One region of the Pseudoalteromonas sp. T1lg122 genome, then DNA from elsewhere that is predicted to be linked to it. Evidence: predicted binding sites of a transcription regulator. Region 1 holds the regulator's gene; each other region holds the start of a gene.
The links. The regulator FliA, encoded in region 1, starts transcription of late flagellar genes. The targets are predictions, from matches to a motif close to CTAAAGNTNNNNNNNNNNNNGCCGATA.

Region 1 (4,514 bases):
ACAAGGAAATCCTGTAATATATCTTCATCGACTTCAAAGCTCATGCAGCTACTCTCCTCTTAGAAGCCCAGACTTGATAATAGGTCATCGACTTCATCTTGTCCTGAGACAACATCATCGCGAGACTCACTATCAATAATCGGCCCTTCAGGACCTGCTAGTGTATCACTGGTCGCAGGTGCTTTTTCTATGGCCTGTTTTTCTTGTTGTTGATGACCATCTTCTTGACTGCCAAACACAGTTAAGAGATTAATTAAACTGTCTTCTACTTCACGCACTAATTCGATAACTCGGCGGATAACCTGCCCCGTTAAGTCTTGATAGTCCTGAGCCATCAACACATTAGTCATCAAACCTTGTAATTCGTCGGTTTTGGTGTGCGAGTTATTCATGAACTTATCTAAGCTATGACATAACGATTTAAATTCACCGAGTTCAATTTCTCGGCTCATTAAACGATCCCAAGTGGGTTTTATTGTTGCGATTTCATCAGCAAGTTGTTGTGCAATCGGTAAACTTGCTTCAACCGCATCCATGGTTTTATTTGCGGCGCTTTCTGTCATTTCCATAACATAATTTAAGCGCTGCTTAGCGTCTGGGATCGCTTCGGTAGTTAAATCGGCGAGACGAGTATCTAAGTCAAAGTTTTTTAACGCTTCATGAAGCTGACGCGTCAATTTACCGACTTCAGCAAACAACTCTGATTGTTCTTTCGATGCAGCTTCAAGAATCAGCTTATCGGCTTTTTCTTGTTCACCATTTTCAAGATACTCAACAAGTTGACGAGCTTGCTCTAAACTTATTTGAGGCGCAGCAAGTGCTGACATAAGCCTCTCCCCTTAGATTAACCTAAACGTTCGAACACTTTTTCCAATTTGGTTTTAAGTGTCGCAGCAGTGAATGGTTTAACGATATAGCCATTAACACCTGCTTGAGCAGCAGCAACAATTTGTTCTTTTTTCGCTTCAGCTGTCACCATTAATACAGGAATATGCTTAAGGCTATCATCAGCACGAATTGCGCGTAACAAATCAATACCTTGCATACCAGGCATGTTCCAATCTGTTACAACAAAATCAAATTCTTGATTTTGTAGCATTGGTAATGCTGTTGAACCGTCGTCAGCTTCCTGCACATTGGTAAAACCTAAATCCCTTAATAGATTTTTAATGATACGTCTCATTGTAGAAAAATCATCAACAACAAGAATTTTCATGTTTTTATCCAAAACATCCTCCGGTGAGGTTTGAACCTTTATTTACTTACTACTAATTAATCCAGTCATTGATTTTTGCTTTGAGCTTAATCATCGCCTGACCATGTATTTGACTCACACGCGACTCGCTAACATCGAGTATGTGTCCTATTTCTTTTAAGTTCATTTCGTCGTTGTAGTACAAAGACAAAACAAGAGCATCTCTTTCTGGTAACGATTGGATTGCCGTTAATAGAGACTGGTTAAACCGCTCATTTTTAACGTTATTAAACGGTTTGTCTAGTCCTAAATCCTGACCTACTGGTGTGATGACGTCTTCATCTACGCCTAAGTCTTCTATACCTAATACTTTACTCGAATTTACATCATGTAGAATATGATGGTACTCATCCAGTGTAATATCAAGTTTTTCAGCTACTTCAGTGTCTTTTGGTTCACGATTTAGCGTACTTTCTAATTCAGATATGGTTTCAGCCACAAGGCGGGCATTGCGGTGAACTGAGCGAGGAGCCCAATCACCTCTACGAATTTCGTCTAACATCGCACCACGAATACGAATACCTGCGAAAGTTTCGAAGCTTGCACCTTTGCTTGCATCAAAGTTTTTTGACGCTTCAATCAGGCCAATCATACCTGATTGAATTAAATCATCGAGTTGTACACTGGCAGGTAAACGAGCAATTAGATGGCACGCCACTTTTTTAACTAAAGAGGCATGTTTTTCAACAATCGCATTCAGATTCTGTGCTGATTGATATCCCATCGCTTTATTCACCGATGTTGTCATAGTTAGCCGTTTACTAGTTTTTCAATAAAAAATTCTAAATGGCCAGACGGTTGATTAGGGATCGGCCACTTAACTGCTTTTGTTGCTAATGTTTTAAACGCCACCGCTGCCGGTGAGTTCGGGAATAATTCAACAATCACTTTTTGACGACGCGTTGATTTACGCATGTTCTCGTCATAAGGAATGGTTGCTACTAACTCCATTGAAACATCTAAAAAACGATCCGTTACTTTTGAAAGTTTAGCAAATAATTCTTGCCCTTCACGCATACTGCGCACCATATTGGCAACGATTTTAAATTTGTATACGCCATGCTCACGGCTCAGGACTTTAATAAGTGCGTAAGCATCGGTAATTGAGGTAGGTTCATCACATACAACCACAACAACATCTTGGGCTGCACGAGAAAAGCTTAATACCATGTCAGAAATACCCGCGGCGGTATCGACAATTAAAATATCAAACTCGGTGTTTAACTCGCTAAAAGCGCGAATAAGGCCTGCATGCTCTGAAGGTGTTAATTCCACCATGCTTTGTGAGCCAGACGTTGCTGGTACAATTTTGATGCCTGCAGGGCCTTCAACAAGAATTTCATCAAGCTCACACTCGCCTGATAAAACATGAGATAAGTTACGTTCAACACGAAGGCCAAGCATTACGTCACAGTTTGCCAGACCTAAATCGGCATCTAATACTAATACACGATTACCTAGCTGACCTAATGCAATTGCGGTATTGAGTGAAACGTTGGTTTTACCCACACCACCTTTACCGCCAGTAACAGCGATAACTTTAACGCCACTATTATTATTTTGATTCATTTTGCGCAGGCCGCTTGCTTGATCTAATACTGTGTTAATCATACATCCCTACTGTGTTCGACGCTACTGCTTGACGTCTTGAATGTTGTGCTTTTGCTCGTTTTAAATACAATTGTTCAGCTTTTTTCACTAGTTTTTCAGCATTCGCTACGCGAATATCCTCAGGAACGCGCTGACCGTTAGTAAGATACCCTATTGGCAGACGATTTTGAATCGCTATGCTAATAATCTCACCTAAACTTAAAGATTCATCCAATTTAGTGAAGATACAGCCACTTAGGTGAACCTTTTTAAAGTGTCTTACGGTTTCTTGCAAGACATTAATCTGTGCTGTTGCACTTAATACTAAATAACTACGAATATCAACACGCTGATTACGCATTAGGGTGTTTAATTGCTCAGTTAAACGTAAGTCGCGTTGGCTCATACCCGCTGTGTCTATTAATACTAGACGCTTATTACGTAAATGGTATAACACTTCTGCTAATTCATTCGCATCTTTTACTTGCTTTACGCCACAGCCAATAATACGACCATAAGTCGCCAATTGTTCGTAGGCACCAATTCTGTAAGTATCAGTAGTGATCAACGCCACTTTATCGGCGCCATATTTTTGCGCACCTAATGCAGCTAGTTTTGCAACTGTGGTAGTTTTACCAACGCCTGTTGGACCCACTAACGCAAATACACCGCCTTGACGCAATATTTCGTTATTCGTTGTATGCATTTGGTTTTCAACCATTTGCAGTAATGCTTGCCATGCTTGTTGGCGAGATACATCGTCAGGAATGAAACACGCCATTTGCTCTGCTACATCACGCTCAATGCCCATACCTGCTAAACGGTCAATCATACACGCACGAGTCGGATCGCGACGAGCCATGTCTTGTTGCATTAAGCCAGAAACTTGGTGTTCAAGTAATTGACGGATCGCGTTCATTTCTTCGCGCATGGTCGTCATTTCTGATTGATTAGCTGGCGCAGCGCTTTTGTGCTCTGCAGGTGAATCTAAATCATCAAAACCAGAATCTAAGTCGTCATCAAAACCTAAGCTATGTGCTTGAGTTTGCACACGAGGCGCTGCTTGTTGTTGAAAACGAGGAGCGTGTGCATACTCAGGTTGTTGTTGTTGCTGATAGCTAGGTGCTTTAGGCTGATAGTGCTCACTGGTATCGATACCAGATTGGCTAAACATTGATGCAAGCTCTGGCGAACGAGGGCGTGGGGCTTGACGCTCAAGTAACGCTTGTAGGCTATCAGCAACTTTCGCTTGCGGCTCAGGTTTAGCACGCATAGGCTCAGGTTTAACAAAGTTATGCTGCGGTGCAGGTTTTGCTTGCACCACAGGTGCTGCTTCGGCTTTCGGGGCTGCTTTGTCATAGTCTACTGCTGCAACGATTTCAACGCCGTTAGCAAGCTTTTTGTTCGACATAATAACCGCATCAACACCTAGTTCATCTTTCACTTCTTTCAGTGCAGTGCGCATATCTTTAGCAAAAAAACGTTTAATTTTCATGGTTCAACCCCTTTACTATCCTATTGTTGGCCTACTGAGCTGACAATCTTAATCTGTCTTTCGTCTGGTACCTCTTGGTAAGACATCACCCTTAAACCTGGGATGGTGTACTTAACGAAGCGAGATAACACAGTACGTAACATTCCTGACGTTAACAGTATCGAAGGTTCACCG
Region 2 (4,514 bases), on a different contig from region 1:
ACCATGCTTAATGAATTCATCTGGAATACCTAAGTTCAAGATAGTCACATTTGCTTTAATTGCAGCTAAGTATTCATTCACAGCAGAACCTGCACCGCCAGCAATGGCGTTGTCTTCTAAGGTAACAATCACATCATGGTTATTAAGTAACTCACTAATAGCATCAGTATCAAGCGGTTTGATAAAGCGCATATCAATGACTGTTGCGTTAAGCGCTTCTGCAGCTACTTTGGCGTTCTCTAAAAGCGTACCGAACGACAAGATGGCCACTTTGCTACCTTGTTTGATACTACGCGCTTTACCAATTTCAATCGCACTCATGGTTGATTCAACCTCACACGTGCCTGCACTACCACGCGGGTAACGAACAGCGACAGGTTGATTGCATTGGTAACCAGTATAAAGCATTTGACGGCACTCGTTCGTGTCGCTTGGTGCCATGATAACCATATTAGGAATACAGCGCATAAAGCTTAAGTCATAAGCACCTTGGTGAGTTTCACCATCTGCACCAACAATACCAGCACGGTCAATAGCAAATAAAACAGGTAAGTTTTGTAATGCTACATCGTGGATAAGTTGATCGTACGCACGTTGTAAAAAGCTTGAATAAATAGCAACAACAGGCTTCAAACCTTCACATGCAAAGCCAGCAGCAAGCGTTACAGCATGTTGCTCTGCAATCGCCACATCAAAGTATTGAGCTGGATACTCTTTTGAAAAACGTACCATGCCTGAGCCTTCACGCATCGCTGGGGTAATTGCCATTAGCTTGTCGTCTTGTGCTGCCATATCACATAACCAGTCACCAAACACATTTGAGAATGTGGCAGCGCCTGGTTTTGATTTTGGTAATTTTGACATGCTCGGATCAAATTTTGGTACGCCATGGTAACCAATTGGATCCGCTTCAGCAGGCTTATAACCTTTACCTTTTTGCGTTTTAATATGCAGTAACTGCGGGCCTTTAAGGTTACGCATATTACGTAAGGTATCAACCAACATATTTACATCATGACCATCAATTGGGCCGATGTAGTTTAGGCCTAATTCTTCAAAGAACGTGCCTGGAATGACCATACCTTTTAAGTGTTCTTCCATGCGGCTAGCAAGTTCTTTCACTGGCGGTAAACCTGAAAGCAGCTTTTTACTGCCTTCACGAATATTGGTGTAGAAACTACCAGATAAAATACGAGCAAAGTGATTATTTAGTGCACCTACGTTTTCTGAAATCGACATTTCATTATCGTTTAAGATAATTAACACGTTAGGGTTTACATCACCCATGTGATTCATTGCTTCAAATGCCATACCCGCCGTAATCGCACCATCGCCAATAACCGCTACAGTTTTACGATCTTTACCTTCTTTTTCAGCGGCAATGGCCATGCCTAAGGCTGCTGAAATTGAGGTGCTCGAATGGCCAACACTGAAAGTGTCGTAAGGGCTTTCTTCACGGAATGGGAAAGGGTGCAAACCGTCTTTTTGACGGATAGTATGCATTTGGTCACGGCGACCCGTTAAGATTTTGTGCGGGTATGCTTGATGACCCACATCCCATACTAAACGATCTTCAGGAGTGTTATAAACATAATGCAGCGCAACTGTTAGTTCAACAGTGCCTAAACCTGATGCTAAATGACCACTACTTTGCGAAACCGAGTTAAGTAGGTATTCGCGTAACTCTTTACTAAACGCAGGTAACTTGTCTTGCGCTAAATCACGCAGTTGTGCTGGTTCGTCAACCAAACTTAATAATGGATACTTGCTACTATCAAGTGTCATGATTTTTTATACATCCTTCGCTAACCAGAGTGCATTATAGCCCATTGCTGCTCTGATTTTTTAGTTATTTTGTCTTTCTTTTGTAGGCATTAATAATTACGTTCAACGATATAGCTAGCAAGGCTCGCCAGTTCGCTGGTGTCGTAATCAATTGCCTCAAGAGCTTGATGAGCTTGAGCCAGTAAATCTTGTGCTTTTTGCTTTGCGCCAGCCATACCTAATAAAGCAGGGTAAGTTGCTTTATTAGCTGCAATATCTGAACCTTGTGGTTTACCCAATGTTTCAGTATCAGCTTCTACATCAAGGATATCGTCTTGTACCTGAAAAGCCAGTCCTATTGCTTGGCCAAATAGGTTTAATTGCGCGAGGGTATGTTCATCGCAATTTTTAGCACACAACGCACCAAGTGTAATTGCACAATTAAGTAATGCGCCTGTTTTTAGCTGGTGAATGCGCTCCAGCTGTTCAACAGTAATTTGTTTATCGGTCGCTTCGATATCCAGTGCTTGTCCACCTACCATACCCTCAATACCTGAGGCTTTGCTTAACGAGGCTATCATTTTTACTTGTTGCGTAGCTGAAACTGCAAATTGATGGTTGGCGATTAAATCAAATGCCAGTGTTTGTAATGCATCTCCGGCAAGTATGGCTTGCGCTTCCCCGTAAACAATATGACAGGTAGGACGGCCGCGTCTTAAGTCATCATCATCCATGGCAGGTAGGTCATCATGGACTAATGAGTAGCTATGAATACACTCAATAGCAGCGGCAAGAATATCAAGATCGGCTTTATCTGCGCCCATCATTCGGCCAGTTGCATAAACAAGGTAAGGACGTAAGCGCTTACCACCATTTAAAACACCATAATGCGTGGCTTCTTTGATGGTTTTTTCGGTATTAAGTGGTCGTTCGAAATAGCGATTTAAATGTGCTTCAACGTCTTCTCGAGCGCGTTGTAGTTGTTCTTTTAATTGCACTTAATTAGTCCAGGTTTGAATCAAAATTGCTAAGAGGCGCTTGGCTATCGTTGCCCATTAATATGGCAACCTTTTGTTCGGCTTGTTGTAACTTACCAGATGAAGCATTTGCCAACGCAATGCCGCGTTCAAACTGTTTGAGTGACTGCTCTAGCGACAGTTCACCTTGCTCCATTTGTGCAACAATTTGAGATAATTCATCCAGTGCTTCTTCAAAGCTTAAGTTTTCTGGTTTCTTTGTTGCCATTGTGGCCTCGATAGCTGTTAGAAAGTGAGGCCAATTTTAGGGGGAATGCTAAACTAGGTCAAAGAATGATGTGTTTTTTTACGCATAATCCATTTTCAATATGCTATTTTTACGGTTTTAGATACAGCTTAAACTTGTAGCTTAAAAATCTTACATTAAAATAAAATTAATTCATTTAATGATTTAAGTATTTCAATTGCTTGCCGATAAGCAGTTAATAATAAAAATTTGATGCCTATGGGTGTCGTGTAATTGTTCCTCTGGAGGGGTATGTGGATTTAGCAACCATAATAGGTATTCTTGGTGCCATAGGCTTAATTGCTATGTCGATGGTGTTAAGTAGTGACGGCCAAGTTGCAATGTTTTACAACACGCCTTCGGTGGTCATTGTATTTGGTGGTTCGATTTTTATCGTATTATCGAATTTCACTATGGGGCAATTTTTGGGCATTGGTAAGGTCGCTGCGAAAGCCTTTATGTTCAAAATTGAATCGCCAGAAGAATTAATCGAAAAAGCAGTAGAATTAGCTGACTCAGCACGTAAAGGTGGTTTCTTAGCATTAGAAGAAGCCGAAATCCCTAACGGCTTTATGCGTAAAGGGGTTGATATGTTAGTGGATGGTCATGATGCTGATGTGGTACGAGCTACACTGCAAAAAGATATTTCCCTTACTGCTACTCGCCATGAAATTGGTGCAGGCTTATTTAAGTCCCTCGCCGATATCGCTCCAGCGATGGGGATGATCGGTACACTGATCGGTCTGGTTGCTATGTTGTCAAACATGGATGACCCTAAAGCAATCGGTCCTGCAATGGCTGTAGCTCTTTTAACTACACTCTATGGTGCTTTTTTGGCAAACGTTGTTGCTATTCCTATTCAGGTAAAACTAGAGCTGCGTAAAGATGAGGAAGCGCTTAACCAACGCTTAATTCTTGATGCAGTACTGGGTATTCAAGATGGCCAAAACCCGAAAGTGATTGAAGGTATCTTGAAAAACTACTTGGCTGAATCAAAACGTAAAGTTGATACCGAGGAGTAGGGGATGTCTGATCAAGAGTGCAAATGCCCACCACCAGGCTTACCTGCTTGGATGGGAACTTTCGCAGATTTAATGTCACTATTAATGTGTTTCTTTGTACTCTTACTTGCCTTCTCTGAAATGGATGTACTGAAGTTCAAGCAAATTGCCGGCTCTATGAAGTTTGCTTTCGGTGTACAAAATAAAATAGAAGTAAAAGATATTCCTAAAGGAACCTCAGTCATTGCCATGGAGTTCACGCCTGGTAAGCCTGAACCCACTCCAATTGAAACGATTCAACAACAAACCGTAGAAATGACGCAGCAAATGCTTGAGTTTCAGGCCGGCGACGAAAGCTCTGCCGGTGGTCGTCAAGAGCAACGCGGTAACAAGCGTGGTGGTGAGTCACAAAGTACGGCTCAGCAACAAGCCTTGGAACAGTCAATTTCTGCGGCTGATCAAGAACAAACAAATGAACTTGTGAAG
Region 3 (4,514 bases), on a different contig from region 1:
ATCGCAAAATTTACTTCATCCAGGCTTAGAAACACTTAAACAGCAAGGGAGGCTCGTTGCATTTTGTCCTGAAGTGGCTGGTGGCTTACCGACACCAAGGCCGCCTGCAGAAATTAAAGCGGGCAGAGTACTTACCAAAGATGCGCAAGATGTCACAGTACAATTTGCTTATGGCGCAGAACAAGCACTTAAGCTTTGCAAAAAGCAGGGTATTCATTTTGCATTATTAAAAGAATCAAGCCCATCATGTGGTCGCAATACTATTTATGATGGTAGTCATTCAGGAAAGAAAATATCAGGGATGGGGTTAACTGCAAAACTGTTAACCGACAACAATATAGAAGTCTTCAGTGAGCAGCAGTTGCCAGCGCTTTTTGCTGCGCTGGCAGAGAAATAATTTTATTTGCGTTGTAAAAACACACCTGATTCGATGTGGTGGGTGTAAGGGAACTGATCAAAAATCGCAAAGCGTTTTACTTCATGGGTTTTGCATAAGTGATCAAGGTCACGCTCTAGGGTATCGGGATTACACGAGATATAAATAATGTTGTCGTAGTTGGCAACTAGGTCACAAGTTAGCGTGTCCATGCCAGCACGTGGTGGATCCACCAAGATTGTTTGGCAGTTATAGCTTTTCAGATCTATGCCATCTAAACGAGAGAAGGTACGTTCACCTTTCATCGCTTGAGTGAACTCTTCACTCGACATCCGAATAATATCTAAGTTCTCAACTTTGTTCTGTGCAATATTGTATTGCGCTGAGTAAACCGATGATTTTGATATCTCAGTAGCTAATACGCGATCGAATGAACCCGCAAGGGCAATAGAAAAGTTTCCATTTCCACAATATAGCTCAAGTAAATCATTGCTAAGTGGTTGGCAAAGCGCTTGTGCCCACTCGAGCATTTTGATGTTCACTTTCGCATTTGGCTGCGTAAAGCTATTTTCGACTTGTTGATAAATAAGCTCTTTACCGTTTACGTTAAGACGCTCGACAACATAGTCATTACCAATCACTTCTTTTTGCTTACGAGCACGACCAATAAAATCAATTTTAAACTGTGTGCTCAGTTTTGCCTTAAGCTCTTTAATTGCTTGCAGCCACTGCTCATCTAATTGTTTGTGATATAACAAGCTAACAAGGATTTCGCCACTTAAACTTGATAGGTAATCGATTTGAAATAGCTTACGGCGCAGAACTTCGCTACCTTTTAAGTTTTCGATCATGGCTTGCATAACTTCACCTACTAAAGGTGCTGCAGGGTCAAACTCATCAACGCGGATTTTTTCTTTAGTTTGTTGATCAAACATGATGTGAAACAGGTCTTCACCTTCATGCCATACTCGAAACTCTGCACGTTGGCGGTAATGAATAGGATCAGAGCCAAACACTTCTAATTTTTCGACACCAAAACGTCGAAACTGTGAGGTGATGCGCTGCTCTTTCTCACTCAATTGTGCATCGTATTGAGTTGTATCAATTTTTATAACCGCCATGGCTGATTACCTTTTATCTCTTAGCTTTATAACGGCGCTATTGTAGGGAGCGCTGAGGATTTGTCTAGTTTTGTTATTTATTTTAGTGTCGTTTTTTTATACAAAAAACTTAAGTTCTTTGGTTTTTGGCCGATAATGAGTTAACCATAACATGGAGTCGGATCATGAAAATTGGCAACCTAGGCTATATGCCTAATACAAATGTGAATAAATACAATGGCAAGCAGGCATTGCAACAGCCTACCATTCAAAATCGTCAAGATAGTTATCAACAACGCGGTCGTGAGCTCGCGGCAAAAGTTCTTGATGATAAACTTGCAGAGGCATTAGGCCTACCTAAAGCCGAAGAGAAAAAAGATAAGCCGCTGTTCGACTTTGAAGAGATCGTAAAAAACGTTCTCGACTTTGTTGGCGGTGCACTTCGTAAAGCAAAAGCCGATGGTGCTGATGATGAAAAACTCAAAGGCATGCTAGGTGATGCACGTAAAGGTGTGCAAATGGGCATCGACGATGCGTATGGTGAGCTTAAAGAGTCAGGCATTCTCAACGATGACATTGAAGAAGGGATCAAAAAGTCTAAAGAAGGTATCTACAAAGGTATTGATGAATTAGAGGAAGACTTGTTCAATCCTAAACCGAATGCGGTTTCAGTAAGCCAAGCTCAGTATATTAGTTTAAGTAATAACGCTGAATACACCTTCACCACCGCTGAAGGTGATGAAGTGAGTATTAGTTTTGCAGATGCATATCAAAGTAAGTCAGCAAGCAGCTATAGCAAAAATGGTGATAACGAGGCCTTTGTCAGTGAATCGTCTCAATCTCGTGACTTATCATTCTCGATGACAGTCAATGGCGATCTAAATGAGCAAGAGCAGCAAGCTATCAATGAACTGATGGAAGACTTACAAAGTGTCAGTGAGACATTCTTCTCTGGTTCATTAGAAGATGCCTTTGAACAAGCTAAAGAGTTGAACTTAGGCAACGAGCAACTTGTTGGCTTTACGATGGATCTGAAACAAACCAAAACAGTGGCAGCTATTAAAGGCTATGAAGAATATAAACCAGCCCCTGAAAAAGAAGTTGCTGAGAAAATTGCGCCATTTAATGACGACTTGAAGCAGGCGTTTAATAAAGCGGGCGATATTGGTTTGCAAAATGAACTAGCTGGCATCTTACAATGGTTAAACCAAGATAAAGAAGAAGTCAGTAAGTTGGTAGATTATACCAAAGCCATGTTTGAGCAAATGAATAAGCTACGTTCGGCAACAGAAGAAGAAGCGTAGTCCTTCTTTCTTTTTATTAAGCCACATGGCAAACTGCTGACCTTTGATGATCCGAGGTAAGCAGTTTGTCAGTTCATATAATGGTGTTTGATTCAGGTATAGGTGGAACAACCGTACTAGAACAGATCCAAGCTGTGATCCCTGATGCTGATTATAGCTATTTTATGGATAATGCTTTATTGCCTTATGGCGCACAAAGCCAGCAAACGATCATCGCTCGTCTTTTTGCACTACTAAAGTTTATAGAAACAGCAAACTTACACGTAGATATCCTAGTTATTGCCTGTAATACCGCTTCTACCTCTGCATTAGAAACTATTCGCCCTTATACAAATATCGAAGTTGTTGGTGTTGTACCTGCGATAAAGCCTGCGTGCGCTATTAGTAAGAGTAAACATATTGGCTTATTGGCAACACCATCGACGATTAAGAGTCGCTACACTGCAAACTTAATTAGTACTCATAGCCAAGGCACACAAGTTAGCTTATATGGATCAACGGCGCTGGTGGAAATTGCTGAAACACTATTTCATACGCAGAAAATCAATAAAGCAAAGCTTGAGAAAGTATTGAGTGATTTAGCGATAGCAGAAGATATAGATGTATTAGTTCTTGGTTGTACGCATTTCCCATTACTCGCCAGCGCGATTAGTGATTACTTCAAACAACAGGTATTACTCATTGATTCAGGTAAAGCTATTGCTAAGCGCGTTGAAAGTTTGATTACTTTACGAGGCTTTACTTTTACAACCGATAAAAAAAAGCCGCTGCATTACTATGCAACGGCTCCTATAGGTCATTCGCAATTACGCGTTGAGCTGATTACGCTGACTGATCAGATTCCTCACGGAAACCATTAGCCTCGTTCTCTTGTTTTTGTTTTGCTTCACGCACTTTTAAAGTACGTTGTTGGAACTCGCTATCATTTAATTGATTGATTGCGTTATCTGCATCCGCTTCTGCCATTTCAACAAAACCAAAGCCACGACGTTTACCTGTATTTTTATCTTTTAATAAACGTACGTTGAAAACTTTGCCTTGCTCTTCAAATAAAGCACGAACAACACCTTCATTAGCACGATAAGGTAGGTTGCCAACATAAAGTGTTTTTGTTTTTACTTCGGCCTCCTCACTTGACGTTGATGAAAGTGCTGCAATAACTAAAGCACCAATTAATAAGCCTGCACCAAATAGTAATGCTGGGTCCAAAGCCAAGCTTGCAAATGCAAACTTAACAACCACAAAACCTAAAACAGCAAGAATAACTGAGAAAAGAAAAGATTTTTGATCGGGTAATTTCATTTTGATCTACCAATAAACAAGAAATAAACATTAATTTAACATTGTGAACTTGCTATCTTAACGAGTTAAATGAACATAGCAATGAAATTTGCATGAAATTATGAATATTGGCTTAAAAAACAGCCATAATAGCGACCGTTTTTGCTGTTTTCGGTAATTTTAGTTCGCTTTTTGAGCGAACAGTAAAAAGATCGAAAAAAAGTGTTGATCTGTTTTTGGATCTCCCTATAATGCGACCCCACTGACACGGCGGGCAGCAACGAAAGGCGCTGAACAACGTAGCAGAGAGTTAAGTGAAGCTTCGGTTTCAAATAATCGAAAGAAAGTTTGAAATTAAGTGTTGACTCGAAAATTTAAGGATGTATTATACGCATCCCTAGCGACAACGTCGCAACGTTCTTTAACAATATAAAGCAATCATCTGTGTGGGCA

Region 2: the regulator FliA is predicted to act here: its motif matches at 3,192-3,218, upstream of pomA (flagellar motor protein PomA).
Region 3: the regulator FliA is predicted to act here: its motif matches at 1,606-1,632, upstream of C2M33_RS10765 (DUF5610 domain-containing protein).

What each region holds. Positions count from the first base shown of each region.
Region 1 covers NZ_PQCG01000034.1:385,360-389,873, forward strand. Annotated here, with positions in the region: gene C2M33_RS19915 (chemotaxis protein CheA) at 1-44, opposite strand, end outside; gene C2M33_RS19920 (protein phosphatase CheZ) at 60-827, opposite strand; gene cheY (chemotaxis response regulator CheY) at 845-1,228, opposite strand; gene C2M33_RS19930 (RNA polymerase sigma factor FliA) at 1,269-1,979, opposite strand; gene C2M33_RS19935 (MinD/ParA family ATP-binding protein) at 2,006-2,866, opposite strand; gene flhF (flagellar biosynthesis protein FlhF) at 2,859-4,340, opposite strand; gene flhA (flagellar biosynthesis protein FlhA) at 4,361-4,514, opposite strand, start outside.
Region 2 covers NZ_PQCG01000031.1:374,931-379,444, forward strand. Annotated here, with positions in the region: gene dxs (1-deoxy-D-xylulose-5-phosphate synthase) at 1-1,785, opposite strand, end outside; gene ispA ((2E,6E)-farnesyl diphosphate synthase) at 1,875-2,762, opposite strand; gene xseB (exodeoxyribonuclease VII small subunit) at 2,767-3,009, opposite strand; gene pomA (flagellar motor protein PomA) at 3,282-4,049, shown strand; gene C2M33_RS12530 (flagellar motor protein MotB) at 4,053-4,514, shown strand, end outside.
Region 3 covers NZ_PQCG01000025.1:22,329-26,842, forward strand. Annotated here, with positions in the region: gene C2M33_RS10755 (DUF523 domain-containing protein) at 1-397, shown strand, start outside; gene trmA (tRNA (uridine(54)-C5)-methyltransferase TrmA) at 400-1,497, opposite strand; gene C2M33_RS10765 (DUF5610 domain-containing protein) at 1,662-2,780, shown strand; gene murI (glutamate racemase) at 2,846-3,640, shown strand; gene C2M33_RS10775 (RNA recognition motif domain-containing protein) at 3,603-4,082, opposite strand.